Regions from separate parts of the Castellaniella sp. MT123 genome, predicted to be linked through region 4. Evidence: predicted binding sites of a transcription regulator. Region 4 holds the regulator's gene; each other region holds the start of a gene.
What was found. Region 4 encodes sigma-54, which starts transcription at its own class of promoters, with help from an activator protein. Its sites were predicted from a motif close to TGGCANGNAANCTGCTTT; they were not measured.
Positions count from the first base shown of each region.

Region 1: the regulator sigma-54 is predicted to act here: its motif matches at 2,497-2,514, upstream of ABCV34_RS04765 (P-II family nitrogen regulator).
Region 2: the regulator sigma-54 is predicted to act here: its motif matches at 3,072-3,089, upstream of ABCV34_RS06885 (formate/nitrite transporter family protein).
Region 3: the regulator sigma-54 is predicted to act here: its motif matches at 1,643-1,660, upstream of glnA (type I glutamate--ammonia ligase).

Region 1 covers NZ_CP154879.1:1,026,014-1,030,693, forward strand. The annotation lists gene ABCV34_RS04755 (YifB family Mg chelatase-like AAA ATPase) at 1-1,462, opposite strand, end outside; gene ABCV34_RS04760 (YtxH domain-containing protein) at 1,694-2,086, opposite strand; gene ABCV34_RS04765 (P-II family nitrogen regulator) at 2,550-2,888, shown strand; gene ABCV34_RS04770 (ammonium transporter) at 2,914-4,143, shown strand; gene ABCV34_RS04775 (EAL domain-containing protein) at 4,131-4,680, opposite strand, start outside.
Region 2 covers NZ_CP154879.1:1,481,447-1,486,126, reverse strand. The annotation lists gene nirB (nitrite reductase large subunit NirB) at 1-2,179, opposite strand, end outside; gene ABCV34_RS06885 (formate/nitrite transporter family protein) at 2,211-3,032, opposite strand; gene ABCV34_RS06880 (hypothetical protein) at 3,304-4,248, shown strand; gene ccoS (cbb3-type cytochrome oxidase assembly protein CcoS) at 4,259-4,420, shown strand; gene ccoN (cytochrome-c oxidase, cbb3-type subunit I) at 4,508-4,680, shown strand, end outside.
Region 3 covers NZ_CP154879.1:771,331-776,010, reverse strand. The annotation lists gene glnL (nitrogen regulation protein NR(II)) at 1-134, opposite strand, end outside; gene glnA (type I glutamate--ammonia ligase) at 143-1,555, opposite strand; gene hemW (radical SAM family heme chaperone HemW) at 1,865-3,085, opposite strand; gene rdgB (RdgB/HAM1 family non-canonical purine NTP pyrophosphatase) at 3,082-3,699, opposite strand; gene rph (ribonuclease PH) at 3,696-4,442, opposite strand; gene ABCV34_RS03510 (DUF1732 domain-containing protein) at 4,505-4,680, shown strand, end outside.
Region 4 covers NZ_CP154879.1:2,628,109-2,632,788, reverse strand. The annotation lists gene ABCV34_RS12440 (LysR substrate-binding domain-containing protein) at 1-132, shown strand, start outside; gene ABCV34_RS12435 ((2Fe-2S)-binding protein) at 186-440, opposite strand; gene rpoN (RNA polymerase factor sigma-54) at 533-1,876, opposite strand; gene ABCV34_RS12425 (hypothetical protein) at 1,896-2,471, shown strand; gene leuA (2-isopropylmalate synthase) at 2,750-4,453, shown strand; gene ABCV34_RS12415 (hypothetical protein) at 4,455-4,680, opposite strand, start outside.

The DNA of each region.
Region 1 (4,680 bases), 1.6 Mb from region 4:
CCACGCCGATCCCCGGCATGCCCTGCAAGTCCGCCAGGGTCCGAGCCACCCGAAGGATGCGCTGCGTGGCACGCGCCGACCATCCCCAGGCCTCGACGGTTCTGGCCAGCAGCACCCTCCCTGGCGCATCCAGAGCCCCATGGGCCACCAGCCCTGGCGCATCCAGCCGGGCATTCAGGCTGCCCTGGCGATCCAGCTGGACCCGATGCGCCGCCTGCACCCGGGTGCGGATCGCCACGGACGATTCGCCCGCCGGCGCTTCATGCCAGGCGCCTTCGATGGCCAAATTCACATGCAGGTCGATGCGGTCCAGCAGCGGCCCGGACACCTGTGCGCGATACCGCGCAATCCGTTCCTGGGGGCAGCGGCAGGACTGGCGGGGATGGCCCAGCCAGCCGCAGGGACAGGGATTCATGGCCGCGACCAGCTGAAAGCGCGCCGGAAAATGGCAGCTGCCCGCCGCCCGTGCGACGGTGACGGTGCCCGTCTCCAGCGGCTCACGCAGGGCCTCCAGCGCGCGGCGGTCGAATTCGGGCAGCTCATCCAGGAACAGCACACCGTGATGAGCCAGACTGATCTCGCCTGGCCGGGGATGCGCGCCGCCTCCCACCAGCGCCGGCATGGACGCGCCATGGTGTGGAGCCCTGAATGGCGGCTGCACCGGCAAGGCGCGCAGAGGACTCACCAGCCCCTGCACGGCCGCCACCTCCAGCGCCTGCCACCGCGAGAGCGGCGGCAAAAGCCCCGGCATCCGCTGGGCCAGCATACTCTTGCCCACCCCGGGCGGCCCCGTCATGATCAGACTGTGGCCGCCGGCGGCGGCGATCTCCAGGGCGCGACGCGCCGCCGCCTGGCCGCGCACGTCGGCCATGCAGGGTACCGGCCCGGAAGCACCACTCAGGGTCGCAGGCTCGGCGGGCGGCAAAGGCTCGAGCCCCGCGAAATGCGCCACGACCTGGTCCAGACCGGATGCGGCCAGCACCCGCAGGCCGGGCACCAGGGCAGCGATGCCCGCTGCGGGCGGCGCCATGATCAGGGTCGCGTCCGGATCATCCCGCGCAACCGCCAGCGCGATTGCGAGGGCCGAATCGGCCGGCACCAGCGCGCCCGTCAAGGACAGTTCGCCCGCCAGCACGTAATGTCGCACGTCGGGGCTGCGCCCCTGCGCATCGGCCACCTGCCCCGACGCCAGCAACACACCCAGGGCGATCGGCAAGTCGAACCGCCCGGACTCCTTCGGCAGGTCGGCGGGCGCGAGATTCGCCGTGATCCGCCCTGCGGGAAATTCAAAGCCACAGCTGAGGATCGCGGAACGCACCCGCTCGCGGCTTTCGCGCACCCCCGCGCCGGGCAGACCCACCAGGGAAAACGTCGGCAGGCCGGCCCCGACATGCACCTCGACCTGGACAGGCCGGGCCTGCAAGCCGAAGAGTGCCCGGCTGGCCAGCACCGCAAGCGACATGACGCCTCCCCGCATCCGAACCGTTTGACGCACTATAGGCCGCGCCTGGACCCTTCGGAGTTCGGAAGGATGAAATTGTCCCGGAAGCCAGGGGTCGGCATCCGGCCATGCGAAGCGGGTTGGCTATGGCGGGCGGCCAGGGGGCGGATACGGAAAAGGGCGCCAAAGCGCCCTTTTCCTCACGTCTGATCCAGCCGCCTCACAAAGGAATGGCCGGATCAGGAGCCCGGCTTACTTGGTGCCGTTGCCGATCGCGCCCTGGATGGCGGAATCAGCCTTGGCGGCACCTTCCTTCACGGATTCGCGCGCGCTATTGGCGGCCTCGCCGGCCTTTTCAGCCAGTTGCCCCGCCTTGTCGGCGACAGCATGGCCCACTTCAGCGGCCTTGTCCTTGGCTTGTCCGGCCGATTCCTTGATCTTGTCCTGCATGGACTGCTGATCGGCCGGCGCGCTTTGCGGCGTCTGAGGGGCGGCCGGCTGGCCTTGCGGCGCGGGCGCCGGCGTGGTCGCGGGCGCGGGCTCTGTGGCGGGGGCCTTGGGCGACTCGCTCTTGGAGCACGCGGCCAGCAGGCTCAGCGATGCGACCACGGCGGCTAGAGTCAGCGTTTTACGCGTCATGTTCATGATTTTCCCTATTCAAGATTCCGCTGCCAACGCATGGCGGATCGTTATTGACATGTCCGGCTTGTGTAACGGCCGGGTTGGTTACAATTCTAGCGCCCAGCTGACAAGGGTAAACCCTGACCTGTAATCACTGATTTCACAGGCAGAGCCCATCACCCACCGCTTCCGCTGCGAGCCCCATAGGGGAAATGACCCAGGTCTTCCGCTGGGTGTGCCCCAGCCCCATCAACAACTGGACACAAAACGCCGGGTGGACGCCACGCCCGACTGCACGCCGTCCATGTCCGGCGACCAATCATCCTCGCACCATGTCGGCGCAATCCAGTCGCCCTGACGCACCAAACCAGGGCATCACACGAGATGACCAGCGGCCTGGCACCCGGAAAGGCGCCTTTACAGTGAAATAAACCTGGCATGCCCCTTGCTTTGAACTGTTCCATAGCCCGCCGACAAAGGAACGCTCATGAAACTCATCACGGCCATCATCAAACCGTTCAAGCTGGAAGAAGTCCACGCGGCCCTGGTTGCCTCCGGCATCCAGGGCATGACGGTCACGGAAGCGCGCGGCTTTGGCCGCCAGAAAGGCCACACGGAACTCTACCGGGGGGCGGAATATCAGGTGGATTTCCTGCCCAAACTGCAGATCCAGGTGGCCGTTCCCGATCACCTGCTGGAACTGACGATCGAATGCCTGAGTCAGGCCGCACGCACCGGAAAAATCGGCGACGGCAAGATTTTCGTCGTGCCGCTCGAACAGGCCATCCGCATCCGCACCGGCGAATCCGGCGAATCCGCCCTTTGACCCACGCCAACAGGAGCATTGAATCATGGACAAGACGGATGTCGTTTGGGTGATGGTTTCGACCTTGCTGGTCTGGCTGATGTGCATGCCCGGACTTGCGCTTTTCTACGGCGGGCTGGCGCGCGGTCGCCATGTGCTGTCGGTCATGAGCCAGACGCTGGGCGCCTGCGCGCTGGCGACGGTCCTGTGGTTCCTGTATGGATATTCGCTGGCCTTCACGACGGGCTTTGGCGGGCTTGGTGGCTTCACGCGGCTGGGCCTGGCCGGTCTCTACCTTCCGGGCGCCAGCACCACCCTGCCCCTGACGGGCTCGATCCCCGAGCTGCTGTTCTCTCTATTTCAGGCGACCTTTGCCGCCATCACCTGCGGACTGGTGACGGGCAGCATTGCCGAGCGGGCCCGTTTTGGCGCCGTCCTGTGCTACATCGGGATCTGGTTCACCCTGGGATATCTACCGATCGCGCACATGGTCTGGGCCGAGGACGGCTGGCTGCATCTGCTCGGGGCGCTGGACTTCGCGGGTGGCACCGTCGTGCACATCAGCGCCGGGGCGGCGGGTCTGGTGGCCGCACGCTACCTGGGACCGCGCCGGGGATTCGGCCGGCAGGCCATGCCCCCGCACAGCCTGCCGCTGAACCTGAGCGGCGCCGCGCTGCTCTGGGTCGGCTGGTTCGGATTCAACGGCGGGTCGGCCCTGGCAGCCAACGAACAGGCCGTCCTGGCCGTCGCCAATACCCTGTTGGCCGCCGCCGCCGGGGTCCTGGCCTGGGCGCTGGCCGAACGACTGCTCAAAGGCAAGGCATCGCTGCTGGGCGCAGCGTCAGGCGGGATTGCCGGCCTGGTCGGCATCACGCCGGCTGCGGGATTCGTGGCGCCGGGCGCCGCGCCGATCATTGGCGCATTGGCCGCCTGGGCGGCGCTCTATGGCGTCAGCGGCCTCAAACGCCGCCTGGGCATCGATGATTCCTTCGATGTCTTCGGCATCCATGCCGTGGGTGGAATCGTCGGCGCGATCCTGACTGGCGTGTTCTATTCCCGTATGCTGGGCGGCCCCGGCCCGGAAGGCTTTTTTGCCCTGCTGCACCAGACCTGGCTGCAAGCGGTTGCCGCGGCCGCCAGTCTGATCTGGGCGGGACTGAGCTCGGCTATCGCGGTGTTCGCGGCGGATCGTCTGATCGGGATGCGCGCCACAGCGGAAAACGAAAGCCAGGGCCTGGACCAGGCGGATCACGGCGAAACCGCCTACCCAGCCTGAAGCGCCTCTTGAAGCCGAGCGGTGAGATGCTCGGCGGGCAAGGGTCTGGAATACCAGAACCCTTGCCCGAAGTCACAACCGGCCTCCAGCAGCAGCTCATGCTGCTCCTGGGTCTCGATGCCTTCGGCAATGACCTTCATGCCCAGTTGATGCGCCATCAGGATGATGGCGCGGCACAGCACCATATCCTCGGAATCCTGCGCCAGGTGAGAAACGAAGCTCTGGTCGATCTTCAGGAAGTCCACGTCGAAGCGCTTGAGGTAGGACAAAGACGAATACCCCGTGCCGAAGTCGTCCAGCGCCACCTGGATCCCGGCATCCCGGAAGGCTAGCAGCCGGGCGCTGGAGTCATCCTCGGTATCCATCAGCAGGCGCTCGGTGATCTCGACCGAGACGGCGGATCCCGGCAGCCCCAGCGTCGCCAATGTCTGAATCCAGGCCTGCGGGTCCAGCCCGTCAGACTGGAACTGCACGGGCGACACATTGATTCCGATCTCGAAATCGGGCTCCAGTTCCTCGCGCCAGGTCTTCACCTGG
Region 2 (4,680 bases), 1.1 Mb from region 4:
CGGCATGGCGCGGGCGCATGCCACCATTACCGCAGACGTATAGATTCCAGCCCTTTTCGGTGGCGATCACACCGACGTCCTTGCTCTGGGCTTCGGCACATTCGCGCGTGCAGCCCGAGGCGGCCATCTTGATCTTGTGCGGCGCGCGCAGTCCCCGGTAACGGTCTTCCAGACGGATGGCCAGCCCCACGGAGTCCTGGACGCCGTAGCGGCACCAGGTGCTACCCACGCAGGACTTGGCCGTGCGCAGGGACTTACCGTAGGCATGGCCCGATTCGAAGCCGGCATCGATCAGTCTCTTCCAGATCTCCGGCAGTTGTTCCAGCCGGGCACCGAACAGGTCGATGCGCTGGCCACCGGTGATCTTGGTGTACAGGTCGTACTGGCGCGCCACTTCGCCGATGACGATCAGCTTGTCGGGCGTGATCTCGCCGCCGGGGATGCGCGGCACGACCGAATAGGTGCCGTCCTTCTGCAGGTTGCCCAGGTAGGCGTCGTTGCTGTCCTGCAGGGGCGCGAGCGGGGCCGACAGGACGTAATCGTTCCAGCACGACGCAAATATCGATGCCGCCGTCGGTTTGCAGATGTCGCAGCCGCGCCCCTTGCCGTGGCGGGTGATCAGGGTGTTGAAGTCGCGGATCTGGTTGACCCGGATCAGGTGATAGAGTTCCTGGCGGCTGTAGGCAAAGTGTTCGCAGAGGCTGTGGTCGACGGCAATTCCGCGACGTTGCAGCTCGCTCTCCAGCACTTGCTTGACCAGTGGCACGCAGCCGCCGCAGGTCGCGCCGGCCCGGGTGCGTGATTTCAGGTCACCCAGTGTGGTACAGCCGGCCGCGATGGCGCCGCATAGGTCGCCCTTGCTGACCTGATTGCAGGAACAGATCTGTGCCGAGTCGGGCAGTGTGTCCACACCCAAGGCGGGCGTGTCGCCGGCGGGGGGCGCGATCAACGTCGCCGGCTGACCGGGCAGGTTCATTCCGGTGCGGAAATACTGGTCGAGCACGCCGAAGGCCTCGGTGTCGCCCACCAGCACGGCACCCAGCAGGCGTTTGCCGGTCGGATCCAGTACCAGCTTCTTGTAGACCCCAGCCAGCGTGTCCTCGAAGACGCAGCTGACGCTATCGGGCGTGCGGCCCTGGGCGTCGCCGATCGAGGCGACATCGACTCCCAGCAGTTTGAGCTTGGTGCCCGGCAGCGTGCCCTGGAAGACCGGCGCGTCCCTGCCGGTCAGATGCGCGGCGCAGACGCGCGCCATCTCGTATCCCGGTGCAACCAGGCCGAACGTGCCCCCGTGCCAGCTGGCCACCTCGCCGATGGCGTGGATGTCGGGGTCGGATGTCCTGCAGTGTTCGTCGATGACGATCCCGCCGCGCTCGCCGATCACCAGGCCGCAGCCGTTCGCCAGCCGGTCGCAGGGCCGGATGCCGGCCGAGAACACGACCAGGTCGGATTCGAGGAAATCGCCGTCCGAGAAACGCAGCCGGTGGCGCGAGCACAGGCCGTTGCCGATGGATGCGGTCATTTTCGACGGGTGGACGTGAATGCCCAGAGCCTCGATCTTCTTGCGCAGCAGCCGGCCGCCAGGTTCGTCCAGCTGTGTCGTCATGAGCCAGGGGGAAAACTCGACCACATGGGTTTCCAGCTTCAGGCCCTGCAGGGCGCGCGCGGCTTCCAGCCCCAGCAGGCCGCCGCCGATCACCACGCCCCGGCGGCCGCCGGCGGCGGATTCCCGGATGGCTTTCACATCCTGCAGGGTGCGATAGGGCAGGCAGCCGGGTCGGTCGGCGCCCTCGATGGGCGGGATGAAGGGCACCGACCCGGTGGCAAAGACAAGCTTGTCATAGGGGTAGGACTGATCCTTGTCCAGGTGGACACGGCGCTTTTTGCGATCGACCCAGGCTGCATGCTGTCCGCGCAGGACTGTGATGCCGTGTTCATTGAAGAACGCCTCGTCGGCCAGGGCGAGCTCCGCGGGCCCGGCACCGTCGAAGCATTGGCTCAGATGCACGCGGTCGTAGGCCAGTGCCGGTTCGCTGCAGAAGACTGTGATGTCATAGCCGTGCGCATCGCGTGCCAGTTCCTCCAGCAAGCGGTGTCCGACCATGCCGTGACCGATGATGACCAGCTTCGCTCTCGGGACCGAGCCGGTCGTGGTGGTGGGAGAGGCGTGAGGATTCATGAATCGACTCCAGGGGTGATCAGCGACGGGTTCAGGAGCGGGCGGCCGGTGTGTCCGGGTTGGGAGTGGTCCCATGCGTGTTCAGGCTGGCCCGGCGGGACGAGGAGATGCCGTAGGCGCCAGCAACGCAGATCGCTCCGCCCACCAGGTTCCCCAGCGTTACCCAGCTCAGGTTCCAGAGCATGCCGGACAGGCTGACGGAGTCCGGATGATGGCCCGCCAGCGCCAGCAGCAGCACGGTCATGTTGGCCACGCTGTGTTCGTAGCCGCTGGCGATGAAGGTCAGCAGACACCAGCCGATCACGATGCAGCGGGCGCTGTCGGACGATACGCGCGCCGACATCCAGATGGCGAGGCAGACTAGCCAGTTGCACAGCACGGCGCGGGCGAACAGGCTGGCGGCGCCTGCATTCATCTTCGCTACCGCGGCGGCCATGAGCGGGCCGTTCGGGTCGCTCAGCAGCCCACCGCCGCCGCCCATGACGAACAGCCCGACCAACACGGCGGCGCCGCACAGATTGCCGGCCCAGCTCACGCACAGGACAGTGGCGGCGTCCGCCCAACTGCCTTGTCCGCGATAGCGGCGCAGTGTCATCACCATCGTGTGCCCCGTGAAGAGTTCGGCACCGGCAATGACCACCAGGATGAGGGCGATCCCGAACGTGAGTCCCATTACCAGGGGCCGGATGTCAGGTGCCAGATGGCTGCCCAGCGCGAAGATCAGAATGATGCCAAGACCGATGTAGGCGCCCGCGAGCATGCAGGAGATGAAGAAGCTGTGTGGTGCCAGGCGCAGGTGATCAAGCTTGGCATTGGCTGCCTTTACAAAGCCGTCGATGGTGTCGTCGTACATGGTTGCCGCTCCTGTTGGATGAAGGTGTTCATCTGGATATAAGCAAACGTGATGCCAACTTTTGGATGGCTTCGGGTGCCGGAAGGCAGCACCAGGAATTGCCGGGTTTTCCAAGCGGCGATGGATCAGGACGGTGCGCTGCGGCACCAACGTGGCGGCTATCGTGGTGCGGGAGGGCGCCCAGAATTTAATCCCCGGATCGGGCAAGGGCTTTTCCGGTTTATTGACTTGAGTCAAAGTTGGCTGGCGGGAAGCTGGCTATAGTCCAGCCATGCACGCTCCCTCATTGTTGACGCCTCCACCTCACATGACCGATGTCATGCGCCGCGCGCGACGGCACATGCTTGCCCGCACCGGGCTGGCGTGGCTGATCATGATGCAGGTGATGATGCTGGCGTTTCCCGGGTACCTGCGCCATGGCGCGAGGGCGGCCGATTCCCAGTTGGCGCTGGAACAAGCGATCATCCTCATGAACTGGCTCAGCCTGATCCTGTGTGTGCCGCTGGCGCTGTACTGCGCCTGGCCAGTGTGGTCCGGTGCGTGGCGCGATCTGCGGCGCGGTCGTATCGGCATGGATGTGCCGGTGGCGCTGGGCATCCTGGCAGCCTTCATCCCCAGCGTGATCGCCACCTGGCGCGATGCGGGAGAGGTCTATTTCGACTCGGTATCGATGTTCGTCGCCTTCCTGCTGGCGGCCCGCTTTCTGGAAACTTGCGCGCGTCAGGCCGTCAGCGGCCAGCCCGGGGGCGGCCGGGATGCGGGGCTCTTGCGTTCGGCGGATCGCCTGGCGTTCTGGTTCGTGTGCCTGCAGATCCTGCTGGCGGTCCTGGTCGGCTGGTATTGGTGGCGGACACAGCCCGATCACGCGCTGGCCGTGACCGTGGCGCTGCTGGTGATGAGCTGCCCCTGCGCCATGTCCATGTCGGTGCCGTCGGCCCTGGCGGCGCGCCATGCCGCGCGGCTGCGCATCGCCGCGGCGGGCGAGGGCGACGTCGCCGCGCTGGACGGCGCCACACGGCGCATCGCGCTCCAGAATCTGTATGGGTCGCTGGTCTGGCATCTGCTCATGACGCCGCTGGCGGCCTTCGGTTGGGTGCAGCCCTGGCTGGCGGCCATCACCATGTTGCTGTCCACGCTGGCCGTGGCGGCCAACGCCTGGCGGCTGACGCGCGGCGGTCGGGGCCATGCGGCGCCGCTGCTCGCCGATCCGGCCTGAGGTTCGTCCGATGGATGCCCTGTTCTTGCTTCTGCCGATTTCCCTGCTGTTCGTCCTGGGGATTGGCGTGGCGTTCTGGTGGGCGATTTTCGCCGGCCAGTTCGACGATACCCGGGACGCGGCCACCGCCATCCTGAATGACGACGATCGTGGCAGTGCCGGGCCGAGTTGATCTATGTCAAGGTCAATCCTTGGCGCTTAAGTGAATATTCAGCTTTTCAAAAATTCATGTCTTAACCTTGTTCTGAGGGGAACGTTTATGGGCACGACGGGGGGAACCGGGACACCGGCCGAAACCTTCAATTACGGTGTCGTCCGACAGTTCACCATCGCCACGATCTTCTGGGGCGTCGTGGGGATGACAGTCGGCGTGCTGATCGCATCGCAGCTGATCTGGCCGCAACTGAATTTCAATATCCCGTGGCTCAGCTA
Region 3 (4,680 bases), 1.5 Mb from region 4:
GCGGGCTGTCCGACGAGCTGACGACGGGACAGGCCGAGGAGCTCCTCGGCTGCCCCGTTGACGTGACGGATCTGCTGTGACTCGTCCAGCAGCAACACTGCCGTTCGCAGCAGCTCGAAGCCGGACGTGTCCATGACCCGATCTAGAGCGTGTAGTACATGTCGAACTCGACGGGGTGCGGCGTGACGCGCAAACGATCCAGCTCGTTGGCTTTCAGATCCAGGTAGGCATCCAGCAGGTCGTTGCTGAACACCCCGCCACGCGTCAGGAATTCGCGGTCGCGGTCCAGAGATTCCAGCGCCTGTTCGAGCGAAGAACATACGGTCGGGATCTTCGCGTCTTCTTCGGGCGGCAGGTCGTACAGATTCTTGTCGGCCGGATCGCCCGGGTGGATCTTGTTCTGCACGCCATCCAGACCGGCCATCATCAGGGCCGAGAAAGCCAGGTACGGATTGGCCAGAGGATCCGGGAAGCGCGATTCGACGCGGCGGGCCTTGGGGTTGCTGACGTAGGGAATCCGGATCGAGGCCGAGCGGTTGCGCGCCGAGTAGGCGAGTTTCACCGGGGCCTCGTAGTGCGGCACCAGGCGCTTGTAGGAATTGGTGGACGGATTCGTGATCGCGTTGAGCGCACGTGCGTGGTGGATGATGCCGCCGATGTAATACAGCGCGAATTCCGACAGGCCACCGTAACCGTTGCCGGCGAACAGGTTCTGGCCTTCCTTCCAGATGGACTGGTGCACGTGCATGCCCGAGCCATTGTCGCCGACGATGGGCTTGGGCATGAAGGTGGCCGTCTTGCCGTAGACATGCGCCACGTTACGGATCACGTATTTCATGGTCTGGGTCCAGTCGGCGCGCTGCACCAGGGTGCTGAAGCGTGTGCCGATTTCCAGCTGGCCCGCATTGGCGACTTCGTGGTGGTGGACCTCGACCGGCACACCCATCTGCTCCATCAGCAGGCACATTTCGGAGCGCATGTCCATGAAGGAATCGACGGGAGGCACCGGCACATAGCCGCCCTTGATCGCCGGGCGATAGCCCAGGTTGGTGCCATTGGCGTCATCGGCATTGGACCAGGCGCCTTCGTTCGAATGGATCTTCACGAAGCTGCCGGACATGTCGGACTTCCAGCTGATGCCGTCGAAGACGAAGAATTCAGGTTCCGGCCCGAAGTAGGCGGTATCGCCCAGCCCGCTGGATTTCAGGTAAGCCTCGGCGCGGCGCGCCAGCGAGCGAGGATCACGGTCGTATCCTTTCAGATCGGAAGGCTCGACCACGTCGCAGGTGAGGATCAGCGTGGTTTCCTCGCGGAAGGGGTCCAGACGCGCGGTGCCGGCGTCGGGAACCAGAATCATGTCGGAGGCCTCGATGCCCTTCCAGCCAGGCAGGGACGAACCATCGAACGCCACACCGGACTCCATGCGGTCTTCATCCACCTGGCTGGCGGGGACCGTCAGATGGTGTTCCCGACCTAGGGTGTCGGTAAAGCGGAAATCCACGAACGCCACTTCGCGTTCGGCAATCATCTGGACGACGTTTTCGGGGGTGGACATACAGGCTCCTGCGCCAAAATGTGTGTAAGGAAGATCAAGCCAGAGACGTTGCTCTCGATGACGCGGCGTGCGTCCTCGATGACAAGATAAGCAAACCTCGTGCCAGTTTTCGGTCGAGCGTGCTTCGAGGGTAAGGCGGGTGCATCATGGCACTGTGAAGGAGCACGGTGCAACTGAGGCTGCACCGCTTGAAGCACAATATGCACCATAGTGGTGCATATTGTAGGGCAGCTGATCCGGATTGTCGCCACAAAATGGTGCATCACAGCGCGTCAGGCAACGCAAACGGCCGCCAGGCGATATCCGCGATCAAGCCAGGAATTCCATCTGCAGATCGTTCAGGAAACGCCAGCCTTGAGCCGTGGCCCGGATGCGCTCCAGGCCTGGTTCCAGCAGTCCACGATCCACCGCGCGACGCATGGCGGGCAAGACGGACATCAGGGACAACCCAGTGCGCTCGATGAAGAGTCCGCCTTCGACCCCTTGCTTCAAGCGTAGCGCGTTGAGCATGAATTCGAAACCCAGGTCCTGGTGATCCAGTTCGCGGCGCTCGACGACATGCCGGCCCTCGCCCTCCAGCACCAGCCGCATCCAGGCATCGGGCATCCGGGCCCGGGCCTGCCGCGTGATCCGGTCCTGGAACGAGATCTTCGAGTGGGCCCCCGGACCGATTCCCAGGTAATCGCCGAACTGCCAATAGTTCAGGTTGTGCTGGCAGATCTGGCCGGGCCGCGCATAGGCGGACACCTCGTAGCGCTCGAACCCGGCGGACTCGGCCAGTTCGGCCGCCTGGTCCTGCATGGTGGCGCTCAGTTCGTCATCCGGCAGCCGGGGCGGGTATTTGGCGAACACGGTGTTCGGTTCGAGCGTCAGGTGATATAGCGACAGGTGGCCGGTGCCAAACGAGATGGCTTCGCGAACATCCCGTTCGCATTCGGCCAGGGTCTGTTGCGGCAGTGCGAACATCAGGTCCAGATTGACGCGGTCCACGGCGCGCTGGGCCATTCCGATGGCTGCCCGGGCCTGGGCGGCATCGTGAATCCGGCCCAGGCGCTTCAGCTTGTCGTCGTCGAAGCTCTGGATGCCCAGGGAAATGCGATTGACCCCAGCCTGCGCATACCCCTGGAACCGGCCGGCTTCGGCGGTCCCCGGGTTGGCCTCGAGGGTGATCTCGACATCGGGCGGCAGGTTCAGCATGGAGCGCAACATACCGATGATCCGGTCGATGGCATCGGCCGACAGCAGACTGGGCGTGCCGCCGCCGAAAAACACGGTCGATACAGGGCGCCCCCAGACATCGGGCAAGGCCTGTTCCAGATCTGCCTGCAACGCCCGCAGGTAATCCTCTTCGGGGAGTTCACCCGTGCGTTCGTGTGAATTGAAATCGCAATAGGGACATTTATGCACGCACCAGGGCACGTGCACGTAAATGGACAGCGGCGGCAGCGCCGCCAGGCCCTGCCGCCCCCGGACACCCGGGCGGCCATCATCACGGTGATCGGATTGCGGAACGCGCACCAGCTTTTTCATGATGCATCCCGATTCTGATATTCGTCACGCAGGGCCTGCAGCAGCGCACGCAGGGCACTCGCGCGGTGGCTGAGCCTGTTTTTCCGTTCCAGTGGCAATTCAGCCGCAGTCACGCCCAGGTCCGGCAGATAGAAATACGGATCATAGCCAAAGCCATTGGCGCCTCGCGGTTCGGGCAGGACCTCGCCTTCCCAGCTGCCCTCGACCACGATGGGACGCGGGTCATCGGCACTGCGGATGTAGACGAGCACCGCAACGTAGCAGCCGCGACGATCCGCCTGCCCGGCCATCTCGGACACCAACCGGGCATTGTTCGCCGCGTCCGAGCGGGTGCCATCCGCCTGCGTGGCATAGCGCGCCGAATGCACGCCAGGTTCGCCCTTCAGGGCACGGACGCACAGGCCGGAATCGTCTGCCAGGGCCGGCAGACCGGTGAGCCGGCTGGCGTGACGAGCCTTGGCCAGAGCATTCTCGACGAAGGTACCGAAGGGCTCTTCGGCCTCGGGTACGCCGAGCGCGCCCTGCGGCACCATCTCGATCCCGGCTGCGGCCAGACTGGCGGAAAATTCCTTCAGTTTGCCAGGATTGTTCGAGGCGAGGACGACACGGTTCATGGCGCGGCCTCAAGAGCCTGGGCCTGCGCCCGGATCAGTTGGCGGATTCCGGTGCCGGCCAGATCCAGCAGGTCATCGAGTTCCTGACGGCGGAAACTGCCGCCCTCGCCCGTTCCCTGAACTTCGACAAAATTGCCCTCGCCGGTCATGACCACGTTCATGTCCGTGTCGCAGCCGGAATCTTCCTGATAATCCAGATCCAGCACGGGTACGCCACCGACCAGGCCCACCGAGACGGCAGCCACCTGTCCCCGCAACGGATTGCCGGCCAACAGACCCCGCGCAGCAAGGCCGCGCACCGCCAGAGCGGCGGCCAGCCAGGCCCCGGTGACGCTGGCGCAACGCGTGCCGCCGTCGGCCTGCAGCACATCGCAGTCCAGCTGTAGTGTTCGCTCGCCCAGGGCCTGCAAGTCGAAGACGGCGCGCAGGCTGCGGCCGATCAGGCGCTGGATTTCCTGGGTGCGGCCGCTTTGCTTGCCGCGGGCGGCTTCGCGTTCGCCCCGGGTGTGGGTGGCCCGAGGCAGCATGCCGTATTCGGCGGTCACCCATCCCTGTCCCTTGCCCTTCAGGAAGGGCGGTACCTTCTCGAGCACACTGGCGGTGCACAGCACCTGGGTGTCGCCCATGCAGGCCAGCACCGAACCCTCGGCATGGCGCGTATAACCGGTCAACAGCTGGACGGGACGCAGGACATCGGCGGCGCGTCCCGAGGGACGAGCGGCCGGGCGGGCGGGATGGGTCATGAACGGAACTCCGGGCGGACTACAATGAATCCCCTATTGTAGAGAATCAAGAGGCCACGCCGATGATCCGCAGCATGACCGCTTATGGCGCAAGCCGCCTGGAAGCCGAACAGGGCGCTCTGGCCGTCGAAGTCCGCAGCGTCAACAACCGCTTCCTGGACCTCAGCCTGCGGATTCCCGAGGACTTGCGCTTCGCCGAGGGCCAGGTCCGCGAACTCGCCACCCGCCATGCCCTGCG
Region 4 (4,680 bases):
CGCAAGATCAGTCTGTGCACGAGCAAGAGCGCCCCGGACCGGCCCGCCGTCACGGCCGTCATCGAACTGATCCGGTCGCTGACGCAAGGACTGATCGACGACGGTACCTGGCGGCACTGTGAATTGGCATGAGCCCCGGATGCCGATGCGGCATGGGGCTCATGAAGGGTGTCGCCACCCGGCAATCAGGCGACGCGGGCGACCTGGGTACTGGTCAGCAGCGTGACCTCGACCGCGCGTCGGGGTTGCACCGACGCCGCCGGGGCGACTTCGGCCGCATATCGCCCGCCCGGCAGATAGTCGGTGGCGGTTTCGGCGCACTGGCCGCAGCAGGTGGCGATGCCTAGCTGAGCCTGCAGATCACCCAGATCCTTTGCCCCCTGGGCAATGGCGTCCTGGACATGGCGCTCGCTGATCGCGTTGCATACACAGATATACATGCGAATCATTATCATCCATCTTCATCCGCAGCGCAAGCGGTTTTGATCGCTTCCTTGGACCTGACGTTTTGGCCCATCGGCCGTCTTTCGGCTCACGACCGGGCCTTGCGCAGACTGGCCGCCGGCACGCCCATGGCTTCGCGGTATTTGGCGACCGTCCGGCGGGCGATGACGATGCCCTGATCGGCCAGCAACCGGGTCAGGCGCATGTCGGACAAGGGCTTGCCGGCCGGCTCGGCGTCCAGCAAGGCGCGCATGAGCGCCTGGATCGCCCGGGACGAGGCATCCTCGCCCGATGTCGTCTGCACGCCAGTACCGAAAAAATATTTCAGTTCGAACACGCCCCAGGGGGTCTGGGCATACTTCATGCGCGTCGCGCGGGAAATGGTGGACTCGTGCAGATCCAGCGCCTGCGCGACGTCGCGCAACACCAGCGGCCGCAGGGCCCCTTCGCCGTGATCCAGGAACGGGCGCTGATGGGATGCGATGAACCCGGCCACACGCAGGATGGTCTGCCGCCGCTGGCCCAGCTGCTGGATCAGATGATGGGCCTGGCTTACCTGTTCCCGCAGCCCGGACGGCACGTCCGCACCCTGGATCTGCGCCACCAGGCCGGCATCCAGCCGCAATCGCGGCTCCAGCGCCGGGTTCAGGCTGGCGAGCCATTCCCCCGGTCCCCGGTAGAACAGGATGTCGGGTACCACGTAACAAGTCGCCTCATCATGCCAGGCGCTGACGGGATGCGGATCCAACCGCAGCAGGGCCCGATGGGCGGCATCCAGCAGGCTGCGTTCGCAGCCCAGGGTCTCGCACAGCCGCCCCCACCGTCCCGCACCCAGGTCATCCAGGCATTCCGTCAGGCGCACCGCGCATGCTAGGACGTCCGGCGGCCATTCGTCCTCCCGCGCGCGCAACTGCAGCCGCAGGCACTCGGACAGGTCCCGCGCGCCCACGCCCGCCGGATCGAAAGACTGCAGCAAGCGCAAAGCGGCCCGCCATTCCTCATCCTGGATGTCCAGCCCGGGCGGCAGGGCAGAGGAAAAAGACTGCGGGTCGAAATCCAGATACCCCCGCTCATCCAGCTCGCCGATCAGCAACGCAACCAGGCCCTGATCGCGCGGTGTGGCCCGGGTCGTGCGCAATTGCTGCAACAGATGATCCGCCAGGCTCTGCGTCGTTCCCGATTCCGGGATATCATCCGATACGATCTGGCGTGCGGGCTGCGCCCAGCGATGCTCCAGCATTTCCGCCCGGGCCGCGGCCTCGTCCGGGGCGGGATCATCCCGCTCCAGCAGGGGATTGTCCGCCAACGCCTGGGTGATTTCCTGCTCCAGTTCCTGGGTCGAGCATTGCAGCAGCTTCAGGGCCTGGCGAAGCTGTGGCGTCAGCACCAACTGCTGGTGCTGGCCCAACTCCAGGGATGGTTGCGAACGCATATTCGACTCGATGAACACCATGAATCAGGAACATATCCAAACTCCCAGCCGGCAGGACGGCGCATTGCTGCGCAGAATCCTGCTCAAACTGACGGCCACGGCCAAGATCGTCTCGGCCACCCTGGTCGTCCTGATCGCGCTGGTCTGGTATGACCTGCTCAATCGCCTGCTGGCATTTGGCAATGGCCTCGATTATGCCGGAAACCGCCTCATGGGGGCCGAGGCGACCGCGTTGGTACAGCGCTACAACCCGTATTTCTGGTGGGCCCTGGTCTTCCTGTTCACCATCCTGATCGCCTGGCTGGTTTACCTGGCGGTCCGCTCCATCCTGACCCGCGCCCAGCTAAAACCGGTGGATGCCGCCTCGTTCGCACAGTTGGCCGACCAGCTGTCGGCGCCCGCCCTGGACGTATTGCTCTGGGCCTGGCAGCCGCGCGACGAGCCGCTGCGAGTGGGCGACCTGTCGCTGGCCCGCAACGAACTGGCCAACGGGCGGGCAAGGCGCCTGCAGCTGGCTGCGCAACAGCTGGCGGCGCTGGAGAGCGCCCGCCAGCGGCAGCCGACGCCCACGAAACAGGCGCCAACACTTGCGTGACGCCAGAAAATATGTTTGACTGATGGCTATGGATATTTCGTGCGCACCCTTTGCCCTTCAGCCGCAGGCTTCTGCGGCCGGGCTTGCGCGCGCGTCGGTGGCGGCGTCCGCTCGCCTGGCGACTCCCCTGTCTTTCCTGTCGGGTCTACTGCTGCTAGCGATCGGTTGCCGGGCCTAGCGCCGCGTGGCAGTTCGGCAACCGTTCCTACGCCACACCCTCGCCGCCGTGCGATGTCCGTGTCCGGACTCCGGCGCACACCCCCCAGACAGGTATTGCCATGATCCAGAACCCCGCCTCCAAATACGTTCCGTTCGCGCCATTTGCGCGTGAATTTTCCGAACGCACCTGGCCCAGCCGCCGCATCACCACGCCGCCGATCTGGATGAGCACCGATCTGCGCGATGGCAACCAGGCGCTGATCGAGCCCATGAGCGTAGAGCGCAAACTGCGCTTCTTCGAACAGCTGGTGAAGATCGGCTTCAAGGAAATCGAGGTCGGCTTTCCGTCCGCCTCGCAGACAGACTACGACTTCGTGCGCAAACTGGTCGAGGAAAAGCGCATTCCCGATGACGTCACCATCATCGGCCTGACCCAGGCACGCGGCGACCTGATCCCCCGCACGGTACAGGCCCTGGCCGGCGCCAAACACGCCATCGTGCACATGTACAACGCCTGCGCACCGGCTTTCCGCAAGATCGTGTTCAACATGAGCCGCGACGAGGTCCGCACGATCGCCATCGAGGGCACGAAGATCGTCAAGGCCGAAGTCGCCAAACACCCGGAAACCCACTGGCGCTACGAATACTCGCCCGAAGTCTTCAGCACGACGGAGCCGGATTTCGCGCTGGAAGTCTGCAATGCCGTGGTCGAGACCTGGCAGCCGACCGTGCAGGACAAGATCATCCTGAACATGCCGGCCACCATCGAGGCCACCACCCCGAACCTGTACGCCGACCAGATCGAATGGATGCACCGCAATCTGGCACAGCGCGACAAGATCGTCATCAGCGTCCACCCGCACAATGACCGCGGCACCGCGGTGGCTGCGGCCGAACTCGCCGTCATGGCCGGGGCCGACCGCATCGAAGGCTGTCTGTTCGGCAACGGCGAACGCACCGGCAACGTAGACCTGGTCACCCTGGCCTTGAACCTGTACACGCAGGGCATCCATCCGGGCCTGGATTTTTCGGACATCGACGAGGTCCGCCGCTGCGTCGAGGACTGCAATCAGTTGCCCGTGCATCCGCGCCATCCGTATGCGGGCGATCTGGTGTTCACCGCGTTTTCGGGTTCGCACCAAGACGCCATCAAAAAGGGCTTCGCCATACAGCAGCCCGACGCCATCTGGGAAGTTCCCTACCTGCCGATCGATCCGGCCGATCTGGGCCGCAGCTACGACGCCGTCATCCGCGTCAACAGCCAGTCCGGCAAGGGCGGCGTGTCCTATCTGCTGGAACAGGAACACGGCCTGGTCCTGCCGCGCCGCCTGCAGATCGAGTTCAGCCGCGCCATTCAGCGCGTCACCGACGAAACCGGCCGCGAAGTCACATCCAAGGACGTGTTCGAGGTCTTCTCCAGCGAATACCTGGATCTTGAAACCCCGTGGAAGCTGGTCCGGCATCGCATCACAGGCAGCCCCAGGAACACAAGCCAGAAACAGTTCACGATCGAGGTCGAAATTCAGGCCGATGGCCAGACGCGCCACCTGTCCGGCCAGGGCGACGGCGCCATCTCGGCCTTCGTCGATGCGCTGGGCATCGATGCGCGCGTCATGGACTATCAGGAACACGCCATCGGCACGGGCACCGACACCCGGGCGGCATCCTATGTGGAAATGCGCATCGGCGACGCACCCAACGGGTACGGCGTGGGCATCCACGAAGACATCGTGACGTCGTCGTTCCTGGCGATTCTGAGCGCCGTCAACCGGCAGGCCGCCGCCGGGAAGGAAATCCCGGCCCGCGCATCGGTCGCGGCCTGATTCAGTACACGATGGCTAGCCCCGGGAGATCGACGGTCACTCGGGGCTTTTCCAATGCCTGAATGGCATGGACGGCGAATTCCCGGGCCAGATCGGCCCGGGAGGACAGGTTGGTGTACCCCAGCGCTTTGGCGACGCCGAGGATCTTGTCGAGCAGCAGGACCTTGCCGCTGACGCGCAGGGGCTCGCAACCCAGCGAATCCCAGTTCTGCCCGAACCAGGCGCGT